4 regions of the Paenibacillus sp. FSL R10-2796 genome follow, and region 3 is predicted to be linked to each of the others. Evidence: predicted binding sites of a transcription regulator. Region 3 holds the regulator's gene; each other region holds the start of a gene.
What was found. The regulator Rex, encoded in region 3, represses fermentation and respiration genes when NADH is low (regulators of the CRP and FNR family bind a similar motif). The targets are predictions, from matches to a motif close to TTGTGAAATATTTCACAA.
Positions count from the first base shown of each region.

Region 1: nirB (nitrite reductase large subunit NirB) is a predicted target of Rex. The motif match lies at 6,050-6,067, and genes of this name have one in related genera.
Region 2: NST58_RS04225 (flavocytochrome c) is a predicted target of Rex. The motif match lies at 4,215-4,232, and genes of this name have one in related genera.
Region 4: nadA (quinolinate synthase NadA) is a predicted target of Rex. The motif match lies at 2,500-2,517, and genes of this name have one in related genera.

Region 1 is NZ_CP150178.1:5,131,630-5,139,088, forward strand. It holds gene NST58_RS23265 (glycosyl hydrolase family 65 protein) at 1-987, opposite strand, end outside; gene NST58_RS23270 (Crp/Fnr family transcriptional regulator) at 1,410-2,135, shown strand; gene NST58_RS23275 (formate/nitrite transporter family protein) at 2,314-3,105, opposite strand; gene nirD (nitrite reductase small subunit NirD) at 3,158-3,478, opposite strand; gene nirB (nitrite reductase large subunit NirB) at 3,511-5,934, opposite strand; gene NST58_RS23290 (hypothetical protein) at 6,164-6,874, opposite strand; gene ric (iron-sulfur cluster repair di-iron protein) at 7,024-7,459, opposite strand, start outside.
Region 2 is NZ_CP150178.1:926,839-934,297, reverse strand. It holds gene NST58_RS04240 (glycosyltransferase family 39 protein) at 1-1,478, opposite strand, end outside; gene NST58_RS04235 (aminoglycoside phosphotransferase family protein) at 2,151-2,972, opposite strand; gene NST58_RS04230 (hypothetical protein) at 3,073-3,960, opposite strand; gene NST58_RS04225 (flavocytochrome c) at 4,444-5,967, shown strand; gene gnpA (1,3-beta-galactosyl-N-acetylhexosamine phosphorylase) at 6,050-7,459, opposite strand, start outside.
Region 3 is NZ_CP150178.1:4,841,088-4,848,546, reverse strand. It holds gene panC (pantoate--beta-alanine ligase) at 1-227, shown strand, start outside; gene panD (aspartate 1-decarboxylase) at 220-603, shown strand; gene NST58_RS21955 (hypothetical protein) at 715-1,356, shown strand; gene dinG (ATP-dependent DNA helicase DinG) at 1,483-4,344, shown strand; gene NST58_RS21945 (redox-sensing transcriptional repressor Rex) at 4,475-5,128, shown strand; gene NST58_RS21940 (amidohydrolase) at 5,115-6,416, shown strand; gene NST58_RS21935 (DUF5590 domain-containing protein) at 6,589-7,107, shown strand.
Region 4 is NZ_CP150178.1:72,413-79,871, forward strand. It holds gene hpt (hypoxanthine phosphoribosyltransferase) at 1-164, shown strand, start outside; gene ftsH (ATP-dependent zinc metalloprotease FtsH) at 274-2,328, shown strand; gene nadA (quinolinate synthase NadA) at 2,588-3,526, shown strand; gene nadB (L-aspartate oxidase) at 3,566-5,182, shown strand; gene nadC (carboxylating nicotinate-nucleotide diphosphorylase) at 5,172-6,047, shown strand; gene NST58_RS00360 (type III pantothenate kinase) at 6,044-6,811, shown strand; gene hslO (Hsp33 family molecular chaperone HslO) at 6,859-7,459, shown strand, end outside.

The DNA.
Region 1 (7,459 bases), 290 kb from region 3:
ATAGGTCTGATAAAGCTGGAAGATACAGAAACGAATACCCTGTTGATTCTCAGGATCGCCCTCTATTCGGATATCACTTGTCTCCCAGATGCCCTTCCAATAAGCTGTCTGATCAGCGATTATTTGAGTATCCGTCAATTGGCTTGCGGTTTCAGCAAGAGACAGACCTTTGCTCCACAGCTCTTCATCTGTATGGGCAGAATCACTATCCGAATAGTTCATAACCAGTTTGGTAAAATAGGAGACTTCTCCTTTCGTAAGGTTGAGGGTGAAATTTTGTCCAATAAACTTATCACTCTCAGTAGCAGTGAGCTGTAACGGCTGCGAGGATTGTAAGGTAAAGCTTGAGAACAGCTTATTCCCAGTATTCACTGTACTCGCCATAATAGCAGAGGACGCTCCACTTACTCCGCTGCGGAGACTGTTCCACATACATTCGCCGCGTTCTTCATGAATAATGCCGAAATCAAGACCTGCACAAATGTCCACGCTCCCCGAGAAATTAAGGGGTTCAAATTCCACCCGCTGCAACCCCAAATGAGACATAGTCATGCTGACCAGACGTGTAAAGACTACTTTTAGTGACTTGCCATCGTTTAGATGCCAGATTAGCTCTCTCCGATACGTACCCTTACGAAGATCCAACCTACGCACATAATCCGTTACGTTACTTTTTGCTAAATCAAGCTGTTCACCATCTACAGATAGACGTGTATACAGCCAGTCCACTGCATTCACCATATATCTCAGCGAGCGAATAATCCCTTTGTAGTGATTGCCAATATCCAATTGTTCATTTAATCCATTAAAATAACTTCCTTGCAGGGTGTCACCTGAATACCCTTCCTCTGCATATCCCCGTACACCCATATATTCATTACCCAATGAAAAAATAGATTCCGAAGTCCGATTTCGCTCTGGATCAAAGCCTTCTTCAATAATTGCCCACGGATCAACCTTAAGATATTTGTCTGCTACTTTAGCCATTTATGATTTCTCCTTCTCCTGATTTTTGCTCCAATTTCAGGATATCGCTGCATAGCAGTAGAGCCAATGTCCGACCGTAATGAAGATGTGTGCATTTATACGGAGTTGAGATAAAACTAATTTCTTGAACATGAATTTCAACTGTGTTATATGTTACAATCTAACGGGGACGCAAAAAAACAGCGATTAACCCAGTATTTGAGAATAATGGATAGCCGCTGTTCATATATCATAAACGTGAGATCACTTACTCTTTTTTAGTTAAAAAGAATATTACATCGAACACTTTAGAAGTGAAATTTATCACAATGTTGAAAATTCGACACTTTTAAACGATTTTTTATAACCAATTCGAGGGATTTTCAAGGTATAATTAATTTAAAATTTACTGAAAAACTGAGGGAATAAAGGGGATGTCGATTATGCTAAAAGAACATTACAATGTTATCGAAGCCCACGGAAATACAAACTGTTTCTCCGAACAGAATTTCAACAGACTTCTAGTTACAATGAAAGAGCGCATAGTTCCAGAGGGTTCACATCTATTCTGGGAAGGCGACTACTCGGATAAATTGTTTTATATCAAACGTGGACGTGTGAAATTAACTAAATCTACTGATGAAGGTAAAGAACTCATTCTTTATATGTATCAAGCTGGTGATATGGTAGGTCAAGCAGATCCATTCTTCAGCACTAAGCATAGCTTTACAGCCGAAGTGATTGAAGAAAGTGAAGTTGGCGTCATCGAACAAAAGGATCTAGAAATTCTCATCTGCCAACATTGTGACTTTGCTATCGACTTTATGAAATGGATGGGTATTCATCACCGTCTCACCCAAACTAAATTCCGTGATCTAATGATGTACGGCAAACCAGGTGCACTCTGCTCCACGCTCATTCGTCTTGGCAACACCTACGGTGAGAAGAGCAGCGACGGTGAGAATATCCTTATCAACAAAAAAATTACGCATACAGATTTGTCCAACATGATCGGTGCCACTCGTGAAAGTGTTAACAGGATGCTGAGCGACCTGCGTAAAAAAGATGCTGTTGAGTATGAGAACGGTATGATTGTCATCAAGGACCTTGGCATGCTGCAAGAAATTTGCCACTGCGAATTGTGTCCGAACGAAATCTGCCGGATCTAATTCCGTTATAATATACCCTCTATTCACCTCAATGAAACATACATGACCCAATTATTCTGCATAATATAAAATAGAGTGGTCCAAGGCGCCTAATGCAGGTGTCTTTTTTTATATTCAACAAAAAAAGAGCTAAACCCAAGATCGGTTCAGCTCTAATATAGTTAATTAAAAATGGATCTTAACGGTTGTTGCGAGCACCACGCACTGGTGAGATCACCCAATAGGCCATACCGACGAATACGCCTCCACCAATGATATTCCCCAAAGTTACAGGGATCATATTATGCAGCCATCCAGCTATCGTAATGGTTTCCGGATGATTTGGAAGCAACACAGCAACACTAAGCAGAGTCATATTAGCCACACTATGCTCATATCCGCTTGCGATAAAGGCAAACAGACACCACCAGATTAAGATTAGCTTAGCAGATTCACTTTTAGCGCGTGAGGACATCCATAGCGCTAAACAGACCAGCCAGTTACATAGGATTCCACGAAAAAACAGCTCAGAGAACGGGAGACTCATTTTTTTAGCAGCAGCTGTAAAAATCAAATGCTCCGGCGGCGCAGCACTGAACAACCCAGTCCCACGAATTAAAAGTGCTAAAATCACTGCACCTACCACATTCCCGATGAATACAAGAATCCAGTTCTTAACGGTATCCCAGATACTGGTTCTGCCTGCCAGTGTACTTACAGTAAAAAACATATTATTCCCGGTAAACAGCTCTGAGCCTGCAAATACTACAAGCGTCAGGGCGATGCCGAAGGATGTGCCCATAATAAGCGGTTGGAAAGGAGATTTGGCAGCCGCTAGCGGTGCTCCTAGGGAGAAAATAAGGATAATCCCAATGCCTACATAAGCACCTGCCAATAGGGCTGCTAGAAAATATCTTGGCAAGCTTTCATTCATTTTGTCCCGCTTACTGACTGCCGTCTCTACGATGCTCTCCACACTTTGCGTAAACATAATACTCCACCCCACCGTTTTCTATTAAATCTATTACTACACTCTTCGGTGTCTACACGCTCACTGTAACTTTCTCTCCGTCCAGTGTGACTGGATAAGTCACCACACTACCTTGGTCTGGTGCCTGCACCTCACCCGTGCGCAGATCGATTTTCCAATCGTACAGTGGATCGTACAGATAGTGACCTGACACGATCCCTTCAGCAAGCGGGCCCCCCTTAGGATGAGGACTGCGATTCTCTACTGCATAGATGGCTCCGTCAGAGGCACGGAACACAGCCAGTTCAACATTTCCAGCAATCACTACGCGGCCAATTTGCAGCAGGAAATCCTGTACTGATCCTATTGCATACGTTTGTGTGGTCTTATTCATTGGTCTCTCCCCTTCTGTGTGCGTTATATCCGCTAGACTCTTGTTTCTTCAAAAAGCGCAGTACGAGTGCTGCTGTCATTGAGCATTTTTTTCCAAGGATCCGTAACCTGAGTCAGAGCAAAGTCAATCCGTGCGGCCAGCTCTTTGCGGTTATCTTCATTATTCAAAATGACCATTTGAATCTGCTCAAGTCCCATACGCTCAACCCACTCGGAGGTTCTCTCCAAATAATTGCCGGTCTCACGGTAATATTGCATCACAGCGGAGCACACTTCGATCAACTCTTCATCGGTCTTTATTTTGCAGAAGGAGTCAGCGATCCGTGGCTTGATCCCACCGTTACCACCGATAAACACTTCCCAACCGCCATCATTACCGACGATGCCAATATCCTTCGTACAGGATTCCGCACAGTTACGCGGGCAGCCGTTGACAGCTATTTTAAACTTGGCAGGAAAATCAAGACGTTCATACTTACGTTCTATGAGCGCGCCCATTCCCAGCGAATCCTGTGTGCCGAAACGGCAGAACTGTGAACCCACACAAGTCTTAACGGTACGTAGCGACTTAGCATAACCATAACCTGATGGCATATCGAGCTCTTCCCATACTTTCGGCAGATCCTCTTTTTTCACCCCGATTAGATCCAGGCGTTGCCCACCAGTCACCTTAACAACTTTCACATCATATTTAAGGGAGACATCAGCGATTTTCTTCAAATCCTCCGGTGTCGTTACCCCGCCGTACATGCGTGGAATAACGGTATAGGTTCCGTCTTTCTGAATATTGGCTCCCATACGTTCATTAACAAAGCGTGATTCCTTCTCGTCTTGATGTGTATCCGGATTTATCATCCCCAGATAATAGTTAATCGCCGGACGGCATTTAGAGCAGCCTTCCTCTTGTTTCCAACCCAGTACATGCATAACCTCTTTAGTAGTACTAAGACCTTTAGCTGTAATCTCAGCAACAATCTCATCCCGGCTAAGCGTTGTGCAACTACAAATTCCTTGCTTGGCAGACTGCTCAAAACTATCACCCAGGACAAATTGTAAAATTTGTTCTACAACCGGTTTACAACCTCCGCAAGAGCGCGTCGCTCCTGTACATGCTTTTATTTCGTCCACAGTAGTAAAACCATTTTCTATGACCGCATCCACAATCGCTTTTTTCGTAACCCCGTTACAGCCACAAACGATTTCTTCGTCCGCCATCGCTTCTACGGATGTACTCTTTTTGGCTCCACTTCCGCAGCAGCCCGTACTCATAACCTCTGTATAAATTTCATCGGTCATTACAGCGCCTTGTTTTACTAACTTTTGCAGGTTAGCCGACTCTGTCACATCGCCGAACAGGACTGCACCAACAATGACATTGTCTTTGAGCAGAATTTTCTTATAGGTTCGCTTCCATTCATCTTTGCTTGAGATTACAGTATGTCCAGGGGAATCCATAAACTCACCTGCAGAAAATACATCCACACCGGAAATTTTTAATTTGGTGGAGACAACAGAACCTTCATATGGGTTTGTATCGCTTCCACAGAGATGTTTAGCTAGAACCATCCCCTGCTCGAATAGCGGAGCTACTAATCCGTAACAAACTCCGCGATGTTCGGCACATTCGCCAATGGAATATACATTTTGCATAGAGGTCTGCAGATAATCGTCCACTACAATCCCACGATTAACAGCAATTCCGCTTTCTTTTGCCACAGTTATATTCGGTTTGATGCCTACAGCCATAACTACAAAATCAGCCGCAAGTGAAGTGCCATCACTAAATTGTAATCCACTTACTCTCTGTTCCCCGGTCAATTCTACTGTTTGTTTGCCCATGGCAAATTTCACGCCTTGACGCTCTAGCTCAGCTTGCAACATAGAGGAGGCATTACGATCCAGCTGGCGCTCCATTAGATCTTCCATCAGATGCACTACAGTAACGTCCATGCCAAGGTTCACAAGACCCTTTGCCGCTTCCAAGCCAAGTAAACCCCCGCCGATTACCGCCGCTTTGTTGTATTGTTTAGCCGCAGCCAGCATTGCATCACAATCTGCAATATCCCGGAAACCCACAACGCCTTCCTTATCACAACCAGGTACAGGTAAAATAAATGAATTCGAACCCGTTGCAATAATCACTTTATCGTAAGAAACAGCCATACCGTTATCCGCAATTACTTGCTTAGAATGCTCGTCAATTCGTGTAACTGTTGTTGCTGTATGCAAGGTAATGTTGTTATCTTCATACCAATTCCAGTCGTTTAGGATGATATCGTTGATGGTTTTGCTCCCTTCGAGAACATAGGACAACATGATCCGATTATAATTGGGATGAGGTTCGCTTCCAAAGACCGTAATGTCATAAGCTCCACCTAGCTTCAATATTTGCTCTAGCGTACCTATGCCTGCCATACCGTTGCCGACTAATACTAATTTTTCTCTCTTCGCTGCCATGGTTAGGTGCCTCCTCATTCTTATCCGTTTGTTGAACTTTGCTTCAACTTCTCTTCTACATAATGGAATTATACATTTCAAAATTTAAGAGAGATTGTGATTACAGTCACATTAAATGTGAATGTTTTCACATAAAAGTAAGGCAACTTTATTAGGTTATAACTTCCAATAAAAAAAGCCAGATCACGGGTTCTGAGCAACCGTAGATCTGGCATTTATGTACTTTTTTTTAACGTATAGCCAATAAAATCTCCAATTCATCCTGCACTCTAAGCTTCATGTCCATTCCATTCTCAAGCAGCTGCTTCCCATTCACCTTCATCTTCCAAACTTCATTGCTAAGAGGAGTATAATCACCAATGGATAACACCTTTTTGTTGTCTTCGGTTAACTGCACCACACTGCTGTTCTTCAACAAACCTCTCACTGTTAAATCTTCAGTAAATCCCATAACATATGAATGATTCAAATTCACTTGCTCACTTCCACCATTCACGGTCAACAACACAATTTGAAGGGGTTCTTCTTGTTCCTTAGACATCGCCGTAATTACTAATTTTGATTCATGCCCGACTGTTCGACCCCAATCCTCAGGTCCAATGGTCCCCCCATCCATTTGCAGCTCCCAATTCATTCCTGGACCGAGTGAAATATTATTTACCGTTAGAATGCTTGTGTTATCCTCAGAAAAGGTGGCCTTCCCACTACCTTTCAGTAGGTCAAAGATCGTTATCCCTTTTCTGTAGCTCTCGCTAAGCTGCTTGTCCAAAGGGTTGGTAAGCAAGTCATTTCCCGCAACGATAAGCGAAAGCGTAGGCCCGTCTGATCCTGCTAAGCCATTATTCCCTTCATTATTAATGTCAGCAAGAGTGGAACACCCACCTATTATGAATACGATGACTAATCCTAGTAACAACCTCCACATATATTTCGTGGGCATAGTGACACCGCCTTGTCCCGCCTAATGACCACACAGCGTCTCAGGCTTGTAGTAAGTTATGCATACTGTCTATTTAAGAATAACGTAAATAAGCTTTGTTCTCAAATATAAAAAAAGTCCCCTAAGGGACTCTATGAAACTCATTTTTTCTACTGGAATCTAGGGAACAATATATTATTCTCCAGATGAACATGTTCAAAAGTCATGCTCTCCAGCTCCTCTAGCCGGGCATAAGTCAAACGATAGGTTGTACAAGCATGAGCCGGTGGGGTGAAATCAGCTGTTATTTTGCGTATTTGTCTCAATATATCGCCTGCTGTGTCATGTTCACTCTCGAGTTCAATTAATGCCTCGCGAAGTATGGTCAGCCCTTCTTCACTTGGATTGGCATCATATGCTAATAATTTTGGAAACTCGTCTTCCTCTTCTTTAGCTGTATGCTGAAGAAGATCTTCCTTGAGTGCATTAAACAAACTATATACCTCTTCTAAATGAGGGGAATCTCCGCCATGAACCCGGTATACCTTAGTTACATTTTGGCTAATCAGGGGCAGCTCTTCCCGCAGGTAATGGTGATGTTTACTC
Region 2 (7,459 bases), 3.4 Mb from region 3:
TACACCGGGTAAATATACCGGGACTTGATCTCCCATAAAAGATAGAATCCGATAAAGCCCAGCAGTACAAGAATCAAAGAGGTCTCTTCAAATCTTTTGGCTCTTATTCCACCCATTAAGCGAACGAGTATAAATACATACATCAGAAAATTCAGAACATACAGCAGCCACAACATTCCACTTCTATAATTGGAGTCTGCCTTAAACAAATCCGTAGCAGCATTAGTGTAGCTATAACGGTCCATGACAAAGCCCATTCTTCCCCCGTTACTGGATGATCCGTCATTTCCGAGCCCATATCGTTCCATCTGGTAGGTTCCTTCCGTCCAGGTCCAAACGATTTTTTTATAATACATCTTCACTAAGTCACTTAGGCCCGCCTCGGAGAGTTTATTACTGATTTCTTCTTTAAATAACTCCGTACTTTCTGCCTTATTATAATTTGCATCCTGCTGATAGATAGCGTAGCTCTCCCGGTTGTCCCAGAACCCAAACGTCTCCAGATTGATCCCCATATTCAGCCACATGTAGACAGGTGCGGAATTTTCGTTCATCGGTTCATCTACAACATTCGTCGCCTGCAACACAGCATTTTGCGTCCAGCCGGGGACATTAAACAATATGGCCGTGATAACCAAAGCGCTAAAAACCTTTTTCACCCCGATAGAACGTATGTTGAATAAAAGACCCGCCACCACGGTAATCAGAAAAATAACACCGATACTGCGGAAATAGTTGCCTATTGCCAGTAAGAGAGCTGCGAAGAGAATATCCTTAATGGACCTTCTTTTGATAAATCTTATGGCAAAATATAAAGCACTTGTCAGAAAGGCGGTAGCGATCACATCGTTATAGATAAAATTACTCATAAACAATGAAGGGATATAGGTTGCAGCAAACACGAGGATGCCATAATCCTTATCCTTGGACTTATAATTGAGCTCTTTATACAGCATGTAAATCATTAATGAGGTTAAGAGTGTAAATAGAATATTAAATATTTTGATTACCAGATAATTATCCGGAAAGATCAACAACAACGTCTTTAAATATAAAACGATCGAAAAATTAAACGGAAACATATGCAGATAGCCGTTCGTGTCAAACGACGAATAATCATTCCTGTACAGCATGTCGAGTGCCAATGAAAGCACTGTCTGCGAATCATCCGTCGGCAAGCGTGGAAACAGAAAGATAATCACCATCTGGATTGCAAAAGAAAACAGCAGTATGGCTGGAATGACTATTTTCCAACTGTACTTATTAAGCTTCAGGCACATTTTATACAAAATAACGCTTAATGCCAGCACCACTGCGATCACTAGAATAAAAAGACCCAGCTGTTGTCTCTCCAAAATTGGCGTGTCCCCATATACGAAATAATTATATTTCGCCCTAATAAAAAAGGAGGATGCGATAAAAAGACCGATAAAGAATGCAAGTATGAGATACAATGTTTTTTGAATTCCTCTTATCATGGAAAACCTCCTTTGCGCAATCGAAAGCCCTTTACAATCCGCTGCCCCGATTCATAAAAAGCATTATAAACACCCAAACTGAAAATCCAATGAAAATCGGAAGTTTGGGAATTCGCAAAGAAGAGATTTAGAAAGAGAGGTACGTCCTACAATTGGGAATCAAAAAATCGCAAATGTGATACGGAAGTTTCAAAATGGAGAGAGTTGCGGAGACAAAGAGAGGAAATGGAAAACTACTCCAATCCTAGGGAGTATTATGACAAGAGTCTTAATTCTCTTTCAAACGATTATGCTATACTGGTGGAGCAAATAGAATAGGCTTAAAGGGTCGGTCGGCTACCTCTCACCGAAGGGAGGGACGCCTTGTGACAGTGTTTGAAGCAATGATGCTTATGCTAACCTTTGGTTCGCTTATCGTAGCGCTGCTGTCCAATAAACGCAAATAGACCGCCCACTCACAAAGGCATGCGGTCTATCTGTCGTGTCCTATTTGCTGAAGCCTACCGCCCTTAAAAGCGGCTATTGCCTTGGGAGTCGTGTTACAGCACGGCTCTCTTTGCATTTTACGTCTTTTCTACCTTTAATATACCACAAATAATTTAATAACGTAATAATGTACGGTGTTACATTACATTTCCAATCTCCCAGAAAATCCATCCATCCTTGCGTACATCAGAACAATTTACTATCCATCTTTTTTAAAAACCGATTATTAGCGATTAAGCCTATCACTCTCTTCGTTGTATTAGGCCCTTTCGGTGTGCTACCTCTTCTATTCAGCAAAATCCACCGTAGACATGCCCAAGCTTCAAAGATCTCAAGTTCTTCCTGATCCATATCATTTTCCAATAGATAAGCAGTTCGGAACACATCAGCATAACGCTCAGAGATATATATTTTCAGCAGAATAAGTGACCAGGCAAAATCATATCTAGAGTCTCCCAACTGGCCGTTCGTCCAATCGATTATGGTATATCGCTCTTTATCCTCCACTATATTTCCGATATGAAAATCCCCATGAATGATACAGTCTTGCTTCATTGGAGTTTGCTCAACAAGAGCAGTCAACACATTATAAATATCAGATTGTTCTTTGGCTTCAGGGAAAAAATAGCCGATGAAATCGTATTTTGGCAGTTGTATATTTCCAATCTCTTCAACGCGAATCTTATGTATTTTTGCTAATAGGCTTGCGAGTTCCTTCATTTTCCTGGTATTCATTTTATGAATAGGGGTTCCGTCAAAACTTGTTAACAACACCTTATGTCCCTCCGGATTGATTCCCCAGCCCACTGGTTTAGAGACGGCTACTCCTCGTTCGGATAGAACATCCAATAAACGATATTGAAACTGGACATCCGGTCTGGATTCCTTATTCCATGTTTTCAGTACATAGCTCTCTTGATCAGAATTAATCCTCATGACCTCAGCTTCAAATCCTTGATCCATTGTATGCGCAGTTAAGCTGTCTTCCTGATTTAATAAGTCGTTCATGATTTCGTTGTGCTCTAGCCAATTTATGATAGATATAGGAGTTTTCAAAAATGGGTTCTTCCTTTCGGAGTCAGCTACAACAGATTAACGCAACTCAAAATTACAAATAACATAAAATAGATTGTTCTATCCAGTACATAAATACAGTATCCGGGCTTTTCTTTTCAAACTTTTTCATTTTTAAATACATGTCCATTCCATCAGAAACATCATGCCATAAATCCGTAAATACAAAATCATATTTTTCCTTAGACATATGTTGTTCTGCATATTCGAAAGCATCTTCTTGGATAAGCCTGATCTTGTGAGCATTACTGAATTGTGGCAGTACATATTTATTAAATAAATCAATGACATCTTGATTTTTTTCAACAACCGTTATGCTCTCAACATTAACTTTTTCAGAAACCATATAAGCATAATAGCCAAGTCCAAGCCCAAACGTAAGAACATTCCCAAACGCTTTATCAACAGCTTCTTTCATTGTTTCTATTTCATTTGGCGTGATCGTCATCCAGATTCTGTCATTCTCCAAGACAGCCGGGAACATGAATTCAGTTTGAAAAAAACCAACCTGAGGAATTTGTCTTCCCTCTTCTGTCCGGATGATATCATTGCAAACAAAACCTTCAAAAGGTTTATATTTTTCATATTTTAATTCACTATTATTAATCTTTATAGTTGGTATCTTGATATTTTTATAATATGGATTGTCATAATATTCATTTGCATCAAGCTTATGAAGCATATTGCTAAAATATTGGTTGAACAATTCCTTATCATCAACATTATCAACCGTATCCATCCCAAAAGCAGCAGCCAGCATTAAACCAAAAGCGTATTCATAAGATACACCACAGTTTACGATTTCTTCAATTTCTTCTTTGTTAATAAAGTCGGGGGTATTATTCAAATAGCGGCTTAGTAAAGCAAACACTTTATAGTTATCTTCTTTTACTTTTTCTTTTATTACATTATTAAATTCCATATTCTCACCTATTAATTAGAATTTGTTTCTATGTCTCATGTTAGTCTTTCCGGATTGACTAGTAGGCAATACTCTCATTTTACCATTTAAAAATCCAGAAGAACAAAAACCGCTTTACTAATCCGTGACAGTTACCACTTCTACAGTGAGAAAATCTCACGCCAAATCTTCTAGTTATATGGTTTATGGTCCATTTTCCGCCTAATCCGCTCAATATTTCGTTACCCTATGTTAGAATAGACGACTTGTATAATTTGTGAAAACTTTCACTAATAGTCATGATTGATGGTATACTTAATAAGAAGATGAACTAAAGAGAATAACGATGGAAACTGTGGACGTAACCGTAGAAGATTTGAAGTTTGGAGAACAACAGCGACGCGCGCGCTTCTCCACTTCCAACTCCCTCTGATACTTCCTTTCTTTTTTGTCGGGTTCTTTTGGTACATCTTAATAGAGAAATATAAAAGTGGAGGGTTAACAATGAAAAAGAAAGCAGCTGGTGCTCTGAGTCTCGTCCTCTCTGTCATGCTCGTTACCGCAGGTTGCGGTAATGGAAACGACAAGGTGAACGAGAGCAAGAGTAATAACAACGAGAAAAAAGAAGTTGAAGCCGTCTCCGGGGCATCTGAAGCAAGCTACACACCATTCGATCAATTAAAAGATAAATATGATATCATCATTGTCGGTGCGGGTGGTGCGGGAATGTCCGCGGCGCTTGAGGCCAAAGAGAAAGGCATGAACCCTGTTATTTTGGAAAAAATGCCGGTTGCCGGCGGGAACACAACCAAATCCTCTTCGGGGATGAACGCTTCTGAAACGAAATTCCAAAAAGAACAAAACATTGAAGACAGCAATGATTTATTTTATGAAGAGTCATTAAAAGGTGGCCATGACACTAACGACAAAGAAATGCTGCGTTTCTTCGTTGATAATTCCGCGAGTGCGATCGATTGGCTGGATTCCATCGGAATCCGCTTGAACAATATCACCATTACAGGCGGCATGAACGAAAAACGTACACACCGTCCTGAAGATGGCTCTGCTGTGGGTCAATACCTTGTCAAAGGTTTAGTAAAAAACGTACAAGAGAAAGAAATCCCACTTTTCGTGAATGCTGATGTCAAAGAAATCACTGAAAAAGATGGCAAGGTAAATGGCGTCAAGGTCCTCTTTAACCAAACAGAGGAAAAAACAATTACGGCAGATGCTGTCGTTGTAACCACTGGCGGATTCGGTGCCAATATGGATTTGATCTCCGAAGTAAGACCTGACTTGGAAGGCTACGTTACTACTAACCAAATCGGCAGTACCGGAGACGGCATCAAGATGATTGAGAAACTCGGCGGCACAACCGTCGATATGGATCAAATCCAAGTTCACCCGACTGTGCAGCAAGAAAAATCCTACCTCATCGGCGAAGCTGTTCGTGGGGAAGGCGCTATCCTTGTTTCCAGTGAAGGTACACGGTTCACCAACGAATTGGATACCCGTGATAAAGTAACAGCTTCCATCAATACACTACCTGAAAAAGCAGCTACGCTGGTCTTTGATTCCGGTGTTAAATCCCGTGTGAAGGCTATTGAACAATATGACAAAATGGGCTTCGTGATTCAGGCGGATTCCATCGAAGCTTTGGCCAAAGAAATCGGTGTTCCAGAGGATAAGCTGGCAACAACGCTTGATACTTGGAACAGCGCCGTTAAGAATAAAAAGGATGCCGAATTTGGCAGAACTACAGGAATGGACAATGACCTGTCCACTGGTCCTTTCTACGCTATTAAAATTGCTCCTGGGATTCACTACACCATGGGTGGCGTGAAGATCAATACGAACACAGAGGTTCTAAATAAAGATGGTGAAGCTATCCCTGGTCTGTTTGCGGCAGGCGAAGTTACAGGAGGCTTACACGGACAAAACCGGATTGGCGGCAACTCTGTTGCAGAAATCATTATTTTTGGTCGTCAAGCTGGGATCAAATCTGCTGAATTCATAAAAGCAAAATAAGTAGATAACAGATACTATAGGCCTCACAGCAAAAAGCTCAAGCATCGGCAAGTTAGCCCTGGCTTGAGCTTTTTTAATGGGATTAATCGCCAATAGTTCGGATAATAGTATCAAACGGATCTAATTCCAGGGTTTGTTGTCCATATTCCGTATCGATCGTAGTTTTTTGAAGCTGGTCGCTATTGTTAATCACGACGAGTATTTTACTTTCTGGATAATAAGCACACTCTGTATATAAATTATCCGTAATATACTTTGTTTCCTTTAACTCATTGCCGGCAAAACGGATCACATTTAACAGCAATCTTGTATTTTCAAAGCTTAAGGTGAAAGAAGGCAGGTAGATCCCCGTTCCTTTACCAAAGGCATGGGTGGACAATGTTATCATCCCACTCTTTTCACACAATACCGCTGCTGAGCCATCCGTAAGATAGATGTTATTTTTAGGTGTTATGCTGGCTCCTTCAGGCACTAAACCTTGCTCATCTCTAGCCTCAAATGTCCATCTTCCATGAGCTACCTTGGAGCCTGTATCCTCATCCAGACCAAGCACATGTGCCATTCTGAAAAAGCTGTCATAACCATCAAGCGCCGAAGGCTGATTGATACCTATAAAAGTACCGCCCTCATAAACCCATTCTGTCAGTAAGTCCACGCACTTATGGTCACTCCAATATTCTCCACCACTCCATGCTGAACCTGCCGAGCCGGCATTGATCACTACATCACACTCTTGTAATACTCCCTTACGGATATCTTCAAAATCAATGAACTGCACCTCAACCGGCAACCCGGACAAAGCCTCGTTGATATGAATCAGATCATGCATATACGTTTCATGGAAATGCCCGGACAAGGTCCACGATCTCAATTTGCCCCAAGCGTGCAAAATGGCTACCTTCGTCTTAATGTGATACGGTTTGCCTTTATGATGCAGCTCTTTAATTTCTCTGAATTCATCCGCGATCTTTTCGATATAATCACAAAAATCCGGATAAGGCTCTACAAGATGCAAATATCCGCCCAGTCCAATCCGATCTATAGGCTCTCTGAGCAAGGCGCGCCGGATATTAATCCAATACTTTTTGGCATCGAGCGTAGGGTTACCTCCCTCCATAAACGTAGGAAGCCCTCCCAATCCAACCGGAAATAAATAGGGATGCAGCCGAATCTCATGGGTATCTACTTTTACACCAGAGCAAAGCCTTGCCTCATACCCTGAGAACACACATTTAATCATCCCGTCAAAACCAAACTCCTCAAAACGGTCATTGTAAGGCTCCATGCCAACCCAACTATCATCATAGAAGACATACGCCAGCTTATCGTGCTTATGCACAATATCAATTAATTGCTTACCAAATTCGATGACAAAATCATTGATAAATGCCATATAGTCCAGCTTCCGCTGCTGCGCCGGGATATGACTGACCCGATATTTCCCACCATTCACAAAATCCTCGGCCGTGAGCGAATACCCATATTTCTTGGC
Region 3 (7,459 bases):
TTGCTGAAGTGCGGGAATTGTTGACATCGGTTATTTCCAGCTCCCCTTTAGCGTTGATTGATTACGCGGAGATCTTAACATTCCCGGATCTTGAAGGATTAGAGGATGAAGCTCTTTTATCAGAAGTGGATGGGGAAATTATTATAGCGCTCGCCGTGAAGTTTGGCAGAACACGCTTGATTGATAATAATGTATTTATTCCAAAGGAGGTTGCTGCACTTGTTTAGACATATGATGAAATCCAAAATTCACCGCGCAACAGTAACGGAAGCGAATTTGAACTATGTGGGCAGTATTACCATTGATGAGAGCTTGATGGAAGCCGCGGACATTCTTGAGAATGAAAAAGTTCAAATTGTGGATAACAACAATGGTTCGCGACTGGAAACCTATGTAATCCCTGGACCGCGTGGAAGCGGAGTGATCTGTCTTAATGGTGCCGCAGCTCGTCTTGTTCAGCCGGGCGATACAGTAATTATCATTTCCTATGCGATGTTGTCCTCAGAAGAACTGGAGTCACATAAGCCAACGGTGGTATTCGTGGATGAGAATAACAAACCAGTGAAGCTGGCTGATCATGAATTGCATGCTACAATCGCATAATGTATGGACTTACGCCATGTAATGAATGGCAGGGATGAAAGACCCCGATCTCGCAGAAAATGAAGTCAGGCAAGCTGAACTGATTTCATCTTCAGTAAGGGGGGATCGCCCATGTTTCAACATTTGTTTGCTGAAATGAACAAGGTGCTTCAGGAGATCGTAACAGATTACCCTACAGCGGAGGGTGCCCGCCGGAACGAGCTTTTATGCAATTATAATATGCTGCATAGACTGAGCGACAAAGTGATGGATGAATGGCTCGCTTTTGCTGAGAAGCTTAGTTCCTTTCGCGAAAGTGCGGATTTTACAGCAGTGGTCGAAGAGGAAGTGCCGGAACAGGAAGCACCAGAGCTGTGTATGGATTCCTTTGTAAGAGGTCAGGGGTATTATAAGCTGCTGATGTATGGAAAGTGTATTGATCAGTTTAAAGAAGTTATTGCGCAATACCCGGATAGCTTGGCTGCTCGATTATATTTAGCCATCTCTTATCTGCAGGAAGGTGACGGTGAGGCCGCTTGGAGTCATCTGAACCATATGCTGGGCTTGATACGGGAAACCAAGCTGAAAGCCATGGTTTATAATGCTTTAGGGTGCATACGAGCCTCACAGGAACGTTTCAATGAAGCGCAGGAATTGTTTGATCTTGCTTTGCAGCATGACCCTGCGCTTCCGGAACCAAACGTTAACTTAGAGGTATGCCGCCGTCGTGGAGGGAAGCTGCATTTTGGAAATCAGCTGGTTTCCCTTTTGTAAAAGAATAACGGTTTTGGAAATTTCCATTCAAGCGATGCATCCCCTGAACCAGTGGTGTGCATCGCCTTTTTTCGCAACTTCTGTTATGCTGATTAAGAGTCTCAATTGAAAGGGAATAGAATTATAATGAAATTTGCCGTGCTTGATTTTGAAACAACAGGAACCCAATCCGTGGGTGAAATTATCCAGGTTGGCCTTGCAATTATAGAAGAAGACCGGTCCATCTCCCGGGTATATGGTTCCTATGTCAAGCCCGGAACGCCGATTCCTCCTTTTATAACAGGTCTGACGGGGATTACCGATGATGATGTTAAGGATGCGCCTGAGCTGGATGAGATGATGATGGAGCTTGTTCCGCTCTTGGATGATGTTGTGCTTGTAGGGCATAATGTCGCTTTCGACTTCCATTTTTTACAAAATGCTTTAGATCGTTGTGGTTATTTGCCATTTCAAGGGCGGATTTTGGATACGATTGATTTTCTGAAAATTTGCTTTCCTTCGCTCACATCTTATCAACTAAGCTCTGTCAGTGCTCATTTTGGAGTGACACATGATCATCCGCATCAGGCAGATAGTGATGCACTTGCGACTGCTTTAGTGCTGTTGAAATGTCTTGAGGAGCTCTACGAGCTGCCGCTGCTTACGATCCAGAGACTCTGTGAGCTGTTTACCGAAGAGGATAGTGATCTGGGCTGGTACTTTGATGGTCTGCTGCGAGAGCGGGAAGCGGAGACGCTACAGCCCGAAGGTGATCTGACTTTCTATCGTCAATTAGCGCTTGCAGTAGGAGATTGGACGGAGTTAGCGCCACCTAGAGATGAGCATGCTGAGAATCCGCTAGCGAATTTATCTTTTACTGATTATATGGACGAAGTAACCAAACGACTTAAAGACACATTACCGCAGTATGAAAGCCGGGAAGCTCAGGATATTATGATCAATGAGGTGATGACGGCACTTGCCGAAGACAAACACCTACTGATCGAAGCGGGCACAGGAACCGGTAAATCGCTCGGTTATTTGTTGCCTGCCATTTATCAAAGCGTTCGCACCAATGAAAAAGTCATGGTCAGCACTCATACCATTAATCTGCAGGACCAATTGCGCGAGCGGGATATCCCTTTGTTAACGCAGGTAGTTCCTTTTCCGTTTAAAGCTGCTATTTTTAAGGGAAGAGGGCATTATTTGTGTCTGCGTAAGTTTGAGCATAAAATTAATAAAAAGGACTTTATAAGCCCAAGGGAAGATGCGCTTACTGCCGCTCAGATGATTGTATGGCTCACTCAAAGTGAATCAGGGGATGATGAAGAGCTGAATTTAAGCGGCCGGGGCGGTGATTTCTGGGAGACGGTGGCAAGCGATACCGATTCCTGTCTGGGCCGTTCTTGTCCTTGGTTCCGCAAATGTTATTATCATAGGGCCAAGCATGAAGCTGGGATTGCTGACGTGGTTATTACGAACCACTCCAAGCTATTCGCAGATGTTAAGGCTGGGCACCAGCTGCTTCCGGCTTACGAGCATCTTGTCATTGATGAAGCACATCATTTAGAAGATGTGGCTGGTAAACATCTTGGCATGCATATGAAGCATTTCACTGTGGCACACACATTATCGCGGCTGTATAAAGATAGCCGAAACGGACAGCTTCCTGCTCTGCGCCAGATATTACAGTCGTCAGGCAGTGAAGAGGCTTCAGAATGGAGCGGAGTCATCGATCGGATCTACCCGGATCTGCTTACCGTCAAAGAAACCTGGGATGCACTCAGCGACAAGCTGTTCAGCCTTTTGCCGGAACGCAGTGATGCAGGGGCAGGGGAAGCGGGACAACTGGTTATGCGTTTGATTCCCGCCCGTAAGCCGAAGGATTGGGATGAATTGGTTGCACTAGAGAACACTATGAATCTGACGTTAAGCGACATCATCCGTAAGGGTGATAAAATGCTTAACGAGATGCGCGACCAGGAAAGCCAATCCTCAGCAGACAGTCTTGTTACTGATATTAGCGGTTTATTTAAGGATTTGGCTTCCATCCGTGAGCAAGTAAGATTCTTTATGGGGCTGAATGACGATAATGTAGTATATTGGCTGGAGGCAAATGGGAATTACCGCAGCAAATCACTGCAGATGTATGCTGTCCCTGTGGATGTTAGCAGCCAGCTTAAAGAGTTGTTCTTCGATAAGAAAAAAAGCATCGTGCTTACCTCGGCGACGCTGTCTGTAGATAAATCTTTTCAATTTATGATTGATAATCTCGGACTTAACGAAGCTGCGGAAGAAGGACGTCTAATGACCTCACTTCTTCCTTCTCCCTTTAAGTATCGCGAGCAGGCACTGTTAGTTATACCGCGTGATTTTCCTAGTGTGAAGGGCAGTGTGGGCGATGCTCGATTTGTCGATACACTCGTACAGTCATTATCGGAAGCTGCTAAAACAACACGTGGGCGGATGCTGGTTCTGTTTACTTCTTATAAAATGCTGCGTCAGGTATATGATCCGCTTAAAGAGGCTTTAGCCTCACAAGAGATTACGGTGCTTGGTCAAGGCGTGGAAGGTGGCAGCCGGAGCAAGCTGATCCGCCGCTTTCAGGACAGTGCAGCATCCGTATTGCTGGGGACGAGCAGCTTCTGGGAAGGTGTAGATATTCCAGGTGAAGCACTGACTTGCCTGGCCATCGTGAGACTTCCGTTTCAACCGCCGAATCACCCGTTGGCGGAAGCGAAGTCGGAGTTATTACAGGCCCAGAAGAAGAATCCGTTCATGAAATTATCTGTTCCTCAAGCGGTTATTCGTTTTAAGCAGGGATTCGGAAGACTGGTTCGCACGGCGCAGGATCGCGGAATAGTTATTGTTTATGATACAAGGGTTATTGAATCTCATTACGGGAAGTATTTCCTTTATTCATTGCCTGGTCCCAAAATGGAGCATATGCTTACTGATCAAATGGTCCCTCGCATAGCGGAATGGCTAGAGGATGGCGGCGCTTCTTAAAACGCTCGTCTTCAGTTTAGCTCCTCCTTATCCTTAAGGGCGGTGTGTTACAGTACCGTCCTTAATAAGGAGAGGTAGACGTTTGAATATGGATTTTCACAAGAACATTACTATTTTTAGGAGGAAAAATATGAAATCGGATAAAATATCAGAAGCCGTTGTTCGCAGACTGCCTGTGTACTTGCGTTTTTTGAATGATCTCCAGAATCGCGAAATATTAACAGTTTCCTCTCAGGAACTTGGACAAAAGCTTGATCTTAATCCCGCACAGATTCGTAAGGATTTAGCATATTTTGGTGACTTCGGCAGAAAAGGTATCGGCTATGATGTAACGTATCTTATTGAGAAAATCCGTCATATCCTGAAGCTGGATCAACAGCTTAATGTAGCTTTAGTTGGAGCAGGTAATCTCGGACATGCCTTGTCTAATTACAATGCATATCTTAAAGATACTATGAAAATCACGGCTATATTTGATTCGTACGCTCCTAAGGTTGGACGTAAGATCAACTCCCTTACTGTGCAACCGATGGATGAACTAGGCAGCACGATTCGTGAGCAAGGTATTCGCATTGCCATTATTACCGTACCTGATTCAGAAGCTCAAAATGTAGCAGATATTCTCATTTCTTCTGGGATTGAAGCGATTTTGAACTTTGCCCCTGTGATTCTGAAGACACCACCGAATATCCGGGTGCATGCAGCTGATTTTACAACTGATCTGCAAAGTCTTGCTTATTACTTGCGGGATGGAAAGGAAGAAAGCGAACATGAACAACAATAAAACGATAATTAAGGGCGGGTATTTTCTGACTCCGGGAACGGATGAGCCGGTTCTGAGTGGATATATGACTATTGAAGATGATTTAATCACTTACATAGGAAAAGAAGAGCCTCAGATGGAAGCTGGAGTGCAAGTGGTTGATGGCAGCCGTCTGCTGTTCATGCCTGGACTTGTAAACACACATGGTCATGCGGCGATGTCTTTGCTGCGTGGATATGGAGATGATTTAGCGCTACAAGTGTGGCTTCAGGAGAAGATGTGGCCAATGGAGGAAAAGTTCACCGGTGATGATGTATACTGGGGAACCTCCTTATCTGTATTGGAAATGCTGAAGGGTGGAACTACGACCTTCCTCGATATGTATGATCATATGGACCGAGTAGCCGAGGTAGCTGAGTTATCAGGTATCCGTTCCGTATTGATGCGTGGTGTGATCGGGTTATGTCCAGAGGATGTACAGAATCACAAGCTTGCGGAAGCGATTTCTTTTGCCCGTAACTGGCATGGAAAGGCTGAAGGCAGAATTACTACTATGATCTCGCCGCACGCCCCTTATACTTGCCCTCCGGACTTCCTGGTTAAGTTCGTGCAGGCAGCGCATGATCTGGATTTACCGATGCATACGCATATGTCCGAAACGAAACGTGAAGTGGAACAAAATGTGGCGGATTACGGGTTGCGTCCTGTAGCTCACTTAGAGAAGCTTGGCATGTTCACACGTCCCTCGATAGTTGCACATGGTGTTCATTTAAATGATGAAGAGATTGAGATCTTGGCTCGCCATAATGTGGGTGTATCTCATAATCCGGGCAGTAATTTGAAGTTGGCTAGCGGAGTGGCTCGGGTTACTGATCTTCTAAAAGCTGGTGTGAAGGTGTCTCTTGGCACGGATGGCGCGGCAAGCAACAATAACTTGGATATGTTTGAAGAGATGCGGCTTGCAGCTCTCATTCATAAGGGTGTCAGCGGTGATCCAACGGCTGTTCCAGCTCCAGAGGCTCTGCGTATGGCTACAGAATATGGCGCGCAGTCCATCTTTTTAAATAATGTAGGCAGACTTGCTGTAGGGATGAAAGCAGATTTCATTGCTATTGATATCGATCAGCCGCATTTGCTGCCACACACAGATCTGTTGTCTCATGCGGTTTACTCTGCTAGCGCTAAGGATGTTGAGCATGTGTGGGTGAATGGTAAACAGGTCATCAAGCATGGACAATGCTTAACCCTGGATGAGGAAGCTATCCGGCGTAAAGCGCAAGAAGCCTTCGAAGGTTTATTGAAGCGTTAAGTCTGGAGAATAACGAATAAATAATAGGCTGCGACTTTTTGCTTTTAGCAAAAGTTGCGGCCTTTTGTGTATTTTTAAGGCTGGGAAACCTAGAAAATTATGAAATTTTGGATAAACACGCGGGTGTGTTATATAATCAAAAAAGATATATTACTAGAAAGGGAGCTGTACCTTGAAGAAAAGGAAAAAATGGATCCTCCTGGGGTCAGTTCTGATTCTGCTCCTGGGGTTTGGACTTATCCAGTTCTATGCCTATATTATGAAAGATCAATGGAACGAGCGTGATATCGCTAAGGATGTTGCCAAAACCAGAGCGGGTCTAACAGAGGTAACCAAAGCACAAAAATCGGTTTGGGATGAAAATGCAGTGTACTGGGTATTAACAGGGAAAAATGAAGCCGGGACTGCTCTTATGGTCTGGGTCCGCTTTACGGTAGATGGAAAATTTGCTGAAGGCGACGACGCAGTGTTTGCTGAGGAACTAAGTAAAGGAACCTCGGAAGCCCAAATACGCGGCATTATCAAAGCTGATCTTCCGGACATAACGATTGAACGCTTGCTGCCGGGAGTATATAACGGAGAGTATGCTTGGCAGCTTTTTTATAAACAGAGCGGTCGGTATTATTATCAATTTTATCGCTTTTCGGATGGGTCCCGAATGGGCGAAGGTTACAGTTTACCTAAAAGTTAAGCTGAACATAAGGAAATTAAGGGTGTCATAGTAAACAAGCGAACTTATAATAAGTTCGCTTGTTTACATTTATTTGATGTACAAAAGTGATATACTAAGTGATATACTGAATGGGTGGTTATCATCGAATATTCTCTTAAATTCACATACGAAAATAGGCCGATTGATTAAAAATCAAGGCCGGTTTTGTCGAAAGTGAGGAATTTATTTGGTATTGATGGAAATATTTAAAAAATTAAATTTTAAATATATTCACATTTATTTTGAAATTAGTATATACACCTGTGATATACTACTACTTGTAATTAGAACAGCAATAAGAGACTTCAGTCTCTCTGATGAGCTCTCAAGT
Region 4 (7,459 bases), 2.5 Mb from region 3:
CCTTGTTTGATAAACCATCAGGCCGCACTGTTAATCTTGAAGCCAGCTACACAGGCTTCGTGTTACCTGACGAATTTGTAGTAGGCTACGGATTGGATTATGCCGAGCGGTATCGGAACCTCCCATATGTTGGAGTACTGAAACCTGAGATTTATTCCAATTGAACTAAGGACTGCCTCGATCATACGGATCGGATACCCACAACTTCCTTTATTTGAGGTGTCCCAAGAGGCTATGGTACAATAACTTGAGTGTTGTGAGAGGAGGTAGGGGATGAATCGGTTCATCCGGAATTCTGGTTTTTATTTGATTTTATTTTTAGTCGTGGTGGGTATTGTCCAGTTTGTGAGCAATGGAAATGAAGCCGCCGATTTCCCTAGATACGACGAGTTACGGCAGGAGATCAAGAACAACAATGTGAAGGATTTGACGGTTCAGTTTGAGGGTAATGCCTTTCTGGTCACAGGCGAGTATAGAGAGCTGCCTGCCGATACTAAATCGAAAAGCTTCTCCACATATATTCCTCCTACAGATGCCGCTATCAATGAACTGATTCAAGCCAGTGATGTTAATGGGATTGAATTAACTCAGAAGAAAATGGAAGGTACCAGCATTTGGCTGACATTCCTTTCTTCAATTATCCCGCTGGTAATTATGTTCATCTTGTTCTTCTTCCTGTTTAACCAGGCGCAAGGTGGCGGCGGTAAAGTCATGAATTTCGGCAAGAGCAAGGCTAGGTTATATAATGAAGAGAAGAAGAAAATCAGCTTTGAGGATGTTGCAGGGGCGGACGAAGAGAAGCAAGAGCTTGTCGAAGTCGTTGAGTTCCTAAAAGATCCACGCAAATTTGCAGCTGTCGGCGCACGTATTCCTAAGGGCGTATTGCTTGTAGGTCCTCCGGGAACAGGTAAAACATTGCTTGCCCGTGCGGTAGCAGGTGAAGCTGGCGTACCTTTCTTTAGTATTTCCGGTTCTGACTTTGTGGAAATGTTCGTGGGTGTCGGTGCTTCTCGGGTACGTGATTTGTTCGAGAATGCTAAGAAGAATGCTCCATGTATTATCTTCATTGATGAAATTGATGCTGTGGGTCGTCAGCGTGGTGCCGGTCTTGGTGGCGGACATGACGAGCGTGAACAGACGCTTAACCAATTGCTGGTTGAGATGGATGGATTCGGTGGTAACGAAGGCATTATTATTGTAGCGGCGACTAACCGCGCTGATATACTTGATCCGGCATTGCTTCGTCCAGGACGTTTTGACCGTCAAATTACGGTTGACCGTCCTGATGTGAAAGGCCGTGAAGCTGTACTTAAGGTTCACGCTCGTAACAAACCGCTTACGAAAGATGTAAGACTGGATGTTGTTGCTAAACGCACAACCGGATTCACAGGTGCTGATCTGGAGAATCTGCTGAATGAGGCAGCTTTGCTAGCTGCACGTCGTAACCGTAAAGATATTTCCATGATTGAAGTGGATGAAGCTATTGACCGTGTTATCGTAGGTACTGAGAAACGCAGCCGTGTGATCAGTGACCGCGAGAAACGTATTGTAGCTTATCATGAAGCAGGCCATACTATTGCTGGTTACTTCCTTGAGCACGCCGATATGGTGCATAAAGTTACTATTATCCCACGCGGACGTGCAGGCGGATATGTTATTATGCTTCCGAAGGAAGATCGGATGATCGTTACCAAGCAGGAGCTTTTGGATAAGGTTACTGGATTACTTGGTGGACGTGTTGCTGAAGAATTGTTTATTGGTGAGATCGGTACGGGTGCATACAGTGACTTCCAACAGGCTACGCGCATCGTGCGTGCCATGATTATGGAGTATGGTATGAGCGATAAGCTTGGACCTATGCAGTTCGGATCTTCTCAAGGTCAAGTATTCTTGGGTCGTGATATTGGGCATGAACAGAATTACAGTGACTCCATTGCTTATGAGATTGATCAGGAAATGCAGAACTTTATTACTTCGAGTTACGAACGTTGTAAAGATCTGTTGATCAAACACTCCAAAGAAATGCACTTGATTGCCAATACATTACTTGAGAAAGAAACACTTGAGCTTGATCAGATCACACAACTGATTGAACAAGGATTCCTTTCCGAGGATGGTAAACCAGAGGGTGGCGAAGGTGTTGCCCATGAAGTTGGCGAGCCTGTCATCGACAATATCGGTGATGTGCGAGTTCGCATTCAAGGCAAGCCTGAGGATGAACAGTCCACACTTCCTGACCTGTCGAAGGATATCCCGAATAACCCTGATTCTGAGGGTAATGACGGTTCCGGTGATGACAACAAAGGTGGGGGCACTAGCCTTACCTAATTGGGTCCACCATTCATATGATGTAAATTTATCCGGAGAACGTAACTGTTCTCCGGATTTTTTATTTTAATTTTTAAGGGATTCTATGCCTTAAAGCCTGTCCAGTTACATTGACAGAGGCTGGAACGTTGTGTACATTAGTGATTAATATTACTTACTATTTATATCAGCATGTTCATTTTTTCACCATGATGGCGCATGCCATTTGATAACATCATGTCGGCGAAAAGCCGCGAGGATTTAAGGGGGAGAACAATCGGTGGAAGCTCTGGCGCTTGAGCGCAAGCAGGAACAGAATCGAGAACTTCGTATACGTCTTGAACAGCTTAAAAAGGAACGAAACGCAATCATTTTAGCTCATTATTATCAACGTGATGAAATTCAGGAGGTTGCCGATTTCCGGGGCGACTCTTTTTTACTCGCTCAGAAGGCTGCAGAGACAGATGCAGAAGTTATTGTATTCTGCGGTGTTCATTTCATGGGGGAAAGTGCAAAAATTCTAGCCCCGAACAAAACCGTCCTTATTCCTGATGAACGTGCAGGCTGTCCAATGGCAGATATGGTCAATGTAGACGGTTTGCGTAAGCTAAAAGCTCAACATCCAAATGCTAAAGTAGTCACTTATATCAACTCGTCCGCCGAGATTAAAGCAGAAACCGATATTTGTTGTACCTCTGCTAATGCTGTGAAAGTAATCGAATCCCTTGACGCCGAAGAGATTATTTGGGTCCCAGATAAGAATCTTGGTCAATATGTACAAGATCAGACGGGCAAGAAGCTGATTATTTGGGAAGGCTATTGCAACACTCACGACATGTTGACCGTCAAAGATGTAGTAGAAATGAGAGCAAAATATCCAGATGCGGAATTTGTAGTTCATCCAGAGTGTCGTCCTGAAGTAGTCGCCATGGGTGACTATGTAGGCAGCACTACATCAATTCTGGAGTATTGCCGGAAATCGGATCGTAAGCAATTTATCGTTGGAACGGAAGATGGTACCGGATATCAGCTTCGTAAGGATAGTCCAGATAAAGAATTCCATTTTGCTACCAAATTTCTTGTTTGTCCTAATATGAAAGTTAATAATCTAAAAAAACTGGTGAAATGCCTGGAGACGATGAAGCCACAAATCTATGTACCGCCTGCTGTCGCCGACAAAGCCAGAACATCCCTAGAGCGCATGCTACAAGTCCGGTAGCATGCGCTACTCTTTCGTTGAAACAGGTGAAAAGCGGTCATGATTCCACAATATTTGGTTGATTTTGATCTTCGGGATATTCCTACGGTAAAGACAGATTGTATTGTTATTGGTTCAGGGATTGCCGGGTTATTCACAGCTATTAAAGCCAGTGAAGATCGGCGTGTCATAATGATCACAAAGAAATCAGTAATGGAAAGTAATACTCGCTATGCACAGGGGGGGATCGCAGCTGTTATAGCTGAGGATGATTCCCCTGCTTACCACCGGCAGGATACCTTAATGGCCGGAGCAGGTCTTTGCTCCTCAACAGCTGTCGATGCACTTGTTAATGAAGGGCCGGAAGGCGTTCATGAGTTAATTCGCTTAGGAACTCTGTTTGATAAGGAAGATGGGGTACTGGCTTTGACTCAGGAAGGTGCGCACAGCCACCGCCGTATTTTGCATGCTAATGGGGATGCTACAGGTTATGAGATTGTTCGTGCATTGGCGGAACAGGTAGCCGAACATGAGAATATTGAGGTCTGGGATGATCATTATGTTATCGATCTCATCACTGAAGGTGGAGAATGTGTAGGCGCATTATTGCAACGGCCCGGTGGTGGAAGGTTGTTCCTGCAAGGGGATGCGACCATTCTGTGCTCTGGTGGAGCAGGACAATTATATCGATACACTACCAACCCAGAAGTAGCTACAGGAGATGGAGTAGCAATCGCCTATCGCGCTGGGGCTCATATACGAGATATGGAATTTATTCAATTTCATCCTACAGCACTTAGTTACCCGGGAGCTCCTAGATTTTTAATCTCCGAAGCTGTGCGTGGGGAAGGAGCAGTCTTGCGCAATATTAATGGAGAACGGTTCATGGAACGTTATCATGACCTGCTTGAGCTGGCTCCGCGGGATATTGTAGCACGAGCTATTGTAAGTGAAATGGAACATACTAAATCAACGTTCGTTTATTTGGATATTACACATGAATCTCCAGAGATGGTGAAGCATCGGTTTCCCACAATATATGAGACATGTATGGGCTATGGACTGGATATTACAAGTGATTGGATCCCAGTGGCTCCCGCTGCGCATTATATGATGGGGGGGATTAAGACCGATCTGAATGGAGAGAGCACCATCCCACGTCTGTTTGCTTGCGGAGAGGTTTCCTCCACAGGCCTGCATGGCGCTAACCGTTTAGCTAGTAATTCATTATCTGAGGCCATTGTATTCGGACAGCGTATTATTGATCGGATTCATGAGCTTTCCCCGCTGGACCGTGATGTTTTATCGGTTAACAGTAACGAGGGACGTGTAGATTCGCCAACTCAAGCCATTGTGGAACGTCGTTTGAAGCTACAGAAGATTATGGTTCGATATGCTGGACTGCGTCGTAACGAAGAGATGTTACTTAAAGGACTAGATGAATTAAAACGACAGCTGCCAATCTTTGGATCAGCATTGTCCAAACGTGAGGAATATGAATTTGCTAATATGCTGACCTGCTGTTTGCTTGTGACAGAGTCTGCTCTGGCACGGGAAGAGAGCCGTGGGGCGCATTACCGTGAGGATTATCCGCAGCGGGATGATGATCAGTGGCGTAAGCACCTGCTTCAAATTCGCGAACTGGGAATAGTGGAGGAATTAAGCGATGATGTTTAATGGTTACAATGAAGAACTAGTACAATCTATCAAGGCTTGGTTGCGGGAAGATGTTGGTTCCGGAGATGTAACCACGCAGATGACGATTCCAGTGGGCCATGAGTCCAAAGGGATTATTCATGCCAAGGAAGACGGGATAATTTGTGGCATCCCAATTGCAGAGCTGGTTTTTGAAATTGTGGATCCGACGCTTAGTTTTACAGCCCTTGTCGAAGAAGGCCAAGCTGTAACTAAAGGGACAGTAATTATTGAGGTTGAGGGCAGCACACATGCGATTCTAACAGGTGAGCGGCTTGCGCTTAACTTGATGCAGCGTCTTTCGGGTGTGGCATCACGTACAGCTTCTTTCGTGCAGGTGTTGGAGGGATTACCAACTCGTCTAGTGGACACACGTAAGACAACACCAGGTCACCGGATGCTGGAGAAATATGCTGTTCGTATTGGTGGAGGCTTTAATCACCGTTTTGGGTTATATGATGCAGTTATGATCAAGGATAATCATATCAAAGGCGCAGGTGGTATTCGGCAGGCTGTAGGTCGTGCCCGGAAGAACATCCCGCATACGATGAGCATCGAAGTGGAGACCGAGAATTTAGAGCAAGTCGAAGAGGCGCTGGCAGCAGGTGCTGATATTATAATGCTCGATAACATGTCTAACAATATGATGAAGCAAGCCGTGGCTAGGATTAAATCGAAAGCTCCGCATGTTAAGACAGAGGCTTCTGGCAATGTATCGTTAGAAACCTTACGCGGGATTGCTGAAACGGGTGTGGATGTGATTTCTGTCGGGCGCCTTACGTACTCCTTCTCCAGTCTGGATATCAGTCTAGACCTTAATGCCAAGAAGGAAGGGTCTTTGTCATGATGCTTGCTGTCGATATCGGTAATACCAATATTGTTCTCGGTGTATATAGAAAACGCGAATTGCTGCATCATTTTCGGCTAAGTACTGCGCGTCAATCGACCGTGGATGAATATGGAGTAATGATACACAATCTTTTTCACATGTCAGGTGTATCTGTCAAAGACGTTGAAGGTGTAATTATATCTTCGGTTGTTCCGCCACTGGTTAAGACTATTGAGGATATGTGTATTAAATATATAGGGAAAGACCCATTGATTGTTGGACCAGGGATTAAGACGGGGCTTAACTTACGTTATGAGAATCCGCGTGAAATTGGCGCAGACCGGATTGTTAATGCAGTTGCTGCGATTGAACAATACAAATGTCCACTTGTCGTTGTTGATTTTGGTACGGCTACGACTTTTGATTGCATTGATGCAGGTGCTAATTATCTTGGTGGGGCGATTGTCCCCGGCCTAGGCATTTCAACAGAGGCATTATACCAGCGGGCATCTAAGCTGCCGCGAATTGAATTGGAAAAGCCTAAAAAGGTCATCGGACGTAATACGGTGCACGCGATGCAGGCCGGGATTATTTTTGGTTATGCGGGTCAGGTTGAGGGCATTGTTAAACGAATTAAAGTCGAGATGAACGCTCCCGAACTGAAGGTTATTTCGACCGGAGGCCTCGCCTCGCTAATTGCGGGTGAAACGGACTGTATCGATGAAGTAAATCCTATGTTAACGCTAGAAGGATTAAGAATTATTTACGATCGTAACCAATAAAGATAAAGAAGCCTAAAAGGCGAAGAGATAGGAGGGCTATGCACCCAATGGAAAAAAAGAAGGATCGACTAATCCGCGGCACGGCTCTTAATGGTAAAGTGAGAGCGTTTGCTGTCCGCACAACTGAATTGGTTGAAGAACTGAGACGCAGACACGATACGTATCCAACGGCTACAGCCGCAATGGGACGTACAGTTACCGCTGCAGCCATGATGGGCGCTATGCTCAAGGGTAGTGAGAAGCTGAGTATTATGGTTAAAGGGAATGGACCGATCGGACAAATCGTTGCAGAATCCAATGCATTGGGAGAAGTGCGTGGTTATGTGCATAATCCTCACATTCATTTACCGAGCAATAGCATGGGGAAGCTGGATGTAGCTGGAGCGGTGGGAACTGAAGGGTTCATTGATGTTATAAAAGATTTAGGTATGAAAGAGCCATACCGCGGTAGTATTCCTATTATCTCGGGGGAGCTTGGCGATGATTTTACTTATTATTTTGCGGTTTCTGAGCAAACTCCAGCTGCGGTTGGCCTAGGTGTACTGGTAGATACCGATGAGTCAGTAATTGTGGCTGGAGGCTTTATTGTTCAGCTTCTTCCTGGTCTGACTGATGCGGAGATCACAGAGATTGAAAAAGCTGTAGGGG